One region of the Clostridium hominis genome, then DNA from elsewhere that is predicted to be linked to it. Evidence: riboswitches for the same ligand, from Rfam matches in the RefSeq annotation. Region 1 holds a riboswitch; the other holds the start of a gene.
The links. Region 1 has a riboswitch for thiamine pyrophosphate ahead of thiW (energy coupling factor transporter S component ThiW). Riboswitches for the same ligand answer to the same signal wherever they lie in the genome.
Positions count from the first base shown of each region.

Region 1 (2,210 bases):
TTATCCAAGAGATAATATCTAATCTATCATCCCAACCCATTCCTATATAGGCGCCTTCGCTTGAGCCATGCCCTCTTAAGTCAGGTATTAAAACATTATATCCCATATCATAATATTTTTTAGCATATGAACTAACCCTTAAACCTTCACTTGTATAACCATGAACTGCTATAACCCATTTGTTTGATTCAGTTTCATTTTTTACTTGATAACTATGAAGCTTTAAATTATCTGAAGAAGTTATATATTCATCAGTATAGTTAGAGGCATTTAACAACCAATCAATATCGCCTTCTAATACTTGGCCACTTGTTGCTTCTTGTTCTTCAGGAGTTCCAAATATTATATCTTTAGGAGTATCAGGATTTAAAGCTAGATTATAAAAATAGTTTCCTATAAAACCTAATGATACTAATATTACAGATATAATAATACCTGAAGCTATTCCAAAAATCTTTTTTTTACTCATTTTACTCTCCTTTGTTGCAAACATTAAGAATGTCAAATTATTTGAAATAAGAATTTAAGTAATGATATTCTATCATGGTTAAAAGGTTATGTAAAATTAAATAATAGTGAACAAAAGATTAATAAATTTAGAGTGATAATATGGAATATATTGACCAATTAACTGATAGATGATAATATAAATTTAACAAAATAATACAGAGCTAGGGGAGCTATAATTTGGATAGCTGAGAAAAGAGCCATAACTTAAAGACCCTAATAACCTGATTAAGGTAATTCTTACGAAGGGAAGCTTTTAGTTAATATAAATGATATTAATTGGATTGGTTATAAGCTTTCTTACTTTTGTGAGAAAGCTTTTTGTTTTATAACTATAATTTAGCCTATAAAGAATTTTCTTTGCAACTTGAGGGGGAGCGCCCTGAGGTTGTTTAGGCAGAACAAATAAATAGCGAGGGAGCTCGTGTTTCGAGATGAGAGGTAGCTAGTTAGCTACGACCGATTAAAAAGGGGATTATGTCCTTTCTTTTACATGCTATTTATTTGTTAGAAATTATTCTTTTAGCAATATTTATTTTAAGGAAGGACAAGTCTTGATTTTATTAGTAATTAAGCAAAAGCTTAAAATAACAATGTTAAAAGGAGAAGTTAAGATGAGAAATAATTCAAAAGTATTAAGAACTGTATTTTTATCAATTATGGTAGCAATAGGAGTAGTAATATCTCCAATTTTAAGGATTGAGGGAATGTGTCCAACAGCTCATTTAATAAATGTTGTATGTGCTGTATTTATGGGACCATGGTATTCACTTTTATGTGCAACATTAATAGGTGTTATTAGAATGATGTTTATGGGAATACCTCCACTAGCATTAACTGGAGCGGTGTTTGGAGCATTTTTATCAGGCGTATTCTACAGAATGTCTAATGGGAAAATTATATTTGCTGTATTAGGAGAAATTTTTGGTACTGGAATTATTGGGGCTATAGTTTCATATCCTGTAATGACTTTCTTAGTTGGAAAAGAAGGATTAACAGCATTTTTCTATGTTCCAATGTTTGTTAGTGCAACTATTTTAGGTGGAGGTATGGCATATATTTTCTTAATAGCACTAAGAAAGACAGGAATGCTTGTTAAAATTCAAGACAGATTAGGTTGTGGAATATATGATAGAAAAAAAGTTTGTATTAAGTAAGTTAATAGAAATAAAAAATAGTGTTATACAAGAAAAGCCTCTGATACACTGCATAACTAATCATATAACAATTAATGATTGTGCAAATGTTGTTTTAGCTGTAGGTGGTAAACCTATTATGGCTGAACATTGTGATGAAGTTTCTGGTATTACAGCTTCAGCTAAATCATTAGCTGTGAATCTTGGGAATATAAGTGATAATAGAATGAAGTCAATTATGATTTCTGGAATAAGAGCTAGAGAAGAAGGTATACCTTCAATTATTGATATTGTAGGTGTTAGTTGTAGTAAATTAAGGCTAGGATTTGCACTAGAATTTATAGATAGGTGTAAACCAAGTGTTATTAAAGGAAATATGTCTGAAATAAAGGCAATCTATGGTCTTAATACAAGATCAAAAGGCGTTGATGTAAGTGAGGAAGATGTTACAACTGAAGATACTATTAAAAACAATATTGATATAGTAAGAGAGCTTGCAATAAAAACAAATTCAGTTGTAGTTGCATCAGGAGCTATAGATATTGTAAGTGATGGAAATGAAACTTA
Region 1 covers NZ_JACOOO010000004.1:270,366-272,575, reverse strand. Annotated here, with positions in the region: gene H8S20_RS03055 (alpha/beta hydrolase) at 1-469, opposite strand, end outside; TPP riboswitch at 664-775, shown strand; gene thiW (energy coupling factor transporter S component ThiW) at 1,122-1,664, shown strand; gene thiM (hydroxyethylthiazole kinase) at 1,669-2,210, shown strand, end outside.

Region 2 (2,210 bases), on a different contig from region 1:
AGGTGAAGTAGTTATAGAAGTATCAAAACTTATAAAGTCTGGAAAAACTTTCGAAGAAATAATCGAAGCTTTGCCTAAGATACGTGAAAAAATAACAGGGTACTTTACTATAGATACTTTAGAGTATTTAAAGAAGGGTGGAAGAATCGGAAGAGTAGCTGGAACTTTAGGAGAAATGTTAAATTTAAAACCTGTAATTACTACAGACGAAAATGGTGTATACTATAATATTGTTAAAGCTAGAGGTAGAAAACAAGCTTTATCAAAGCTTACAGATTTATTAAAATCTCATCTTTCTAAAAACAAATGTGATGTTACAGTACTTCAAGGTGGCTGCGAAGCTGAAGCTATAAAATATATGGAATCTTTAAAAGGCTTAGAAAATATTAATACTTTAAAACTTTCAGAAATAAGTCCTGCCTTAGGTGTACATGGCGGTCCAGGGTTAATGGGCTTCTGTGTAAAGATAGTTGATTAACAACTATGGCTGATTACGATTTTAGTAATATAGAAGATTTAAAAGCTGAAGAAAAAAGACTCCATGAAGAGTATAAGCAAAAACTTTTAGAACTAAAAAAAGTTCAAAAAGAAAAGGAAGCTGTTGGTCAAGTATTCGCCAAAGGACTTTTGCCTATATACGTTTTATATATATTAAGTATGGGTCCTACTAATGGTAATGATATAGCAACTAAGATAACTGAGAGAACTAAAGGCCTTTGGTCTCCTAGTACTGGTGGAATATATCCTTTATTAAAAAAGTTAGAAAAAGATGGTTTAGTTGTTGGTGAGTGGGATAACCCCAAAAAGAAAAATCAAAAGTTATATTCTTTGACCCCTATTGGAGAAAAAGAATTTTCTTATAGGAAATCTTTACTTAAACCCAAAATTGAAGAATCCTTAAAAGTATTTAGATTAGTTTATGGTGATTTATATTTATAAATTTTGCATCTAAGGGAAATCCTTAGGTGTATTTTTTTTGAAAATTACATAAACTACAACTAAGTTAACCAAGGAGGAACAAGCATGAAAGGAACTATTTTAGATTACACACCAACAGAAGCATTTATCTTATTAGAGGATGATTCAGTTGTTACTATACCATTATCTTCATTTACTCATACAACTCCAATAGGTAGTAATATAAGTTTAAGTAGACTATATAATGGTACATACAGTATTAATTATAAACCTTCAAAGATATATGATAAGTCTGTTGACTTTTTTTAACAGTTTATATAATATAGTTTATATAAGGTGCTAGGGGTGCCAAGTGGCTGAGAAATGATTTTATCATTAACCCTTCTTTACCTGATCTGGATAATACCAGCGTAGGGAAGCTATATACGGATTTATATTATTTTCGTTTAACTGGTACCTCTTGCGCAAAACAAGGAGGTATTTTTTTATGACAAATTTTCTAGCGACCTTATTAGAAAATATTAAAACACTATTTAGTAGTCCACTAACACTATTAACATTACTTGCATGCGGAATTTTACTAATTGCATTCATTAAATTTAAATCTATAAAATTTAATGCTCAACTTATGGCTAGAATTGGACTAGCTTTAGCCTTAGCTATTATTTTAGATATGATAAAGCTTTATACATTTCCTAATGGTGGTGGAAGTGTATCCCTTGGAAGTATGATTCCAATCTTTATAATATCATATGCTTATGGCCCATCTTTTGGTATATTTACAGGATTCCTTTTTGGCTTATTAAAGTTGATGATTAATCCCTATATATTAAGCCCAATTCAAGTACTATTTGATTATCCACTTCCATTTATGGCTGTAGGTATAGCTGCTTTCTTTAAGGATAAAAAATTAATTGGAGCTACTGTAGGAATGTTTTTAAGATTTGTATGTCATTTTATTTCTGGAGTTGTTTTCTTTGGCGAGTATGCTCCTGCTGGTATGTCTCCTATAATATACTCATTAGTAGTAAATGGTCCTGCTGTAGGTGTAGAACTTTTAATTTGTTTAGTAATATTGGCATTAATGCCTTTAAATCAGATATTAAAAACACTTAGACCTAGTTCAAATATAAATATATAAAAAAGATGCCTAATAGGCATCTTTTTTTAATCTACTGATATTGCAGTTACTGGACAGCTATCTGCTGCATCTTGTGTTTCGTCTTCTTTTCCTGCTGGAACTTCATCGACTATTGTATGTGCTTTTCCGTCATCATCCATATCAAATACTT
Region 2 covers NZ_JACOOO010000031.1:90,672-92,881, reverse strand. Annotated here, with positions in the region: gene H8S20_RS13715 (DegV family protein) at 1-478, shown strand, start outside; gene H8S20_RS13710 (PadR family transcriptional regulator) at 484-939, shown strand; gene H8S20_RS13705 (hypothetical protein) at 1,024-1,227, shown strand; TPP riboswitch at 1,250-1,352, shown strand; gene thiT (energy-coupled thiamine transporter ThiT) at 1,406-2,059, shown strand; gene H8S20_RS13695 (ferredoxin) at 2,086-2,210, opposite strand, start outside.
Region 2: it holds a riboswitch for thiamine pyrophosphate, as region 1 does, so the genes downstream of both, thiT (energy-coupled thiamine transporter ThiT) here and thiW (energy coupling factor transporter S component ThiW) in region 1, are expected to answer to the same signal.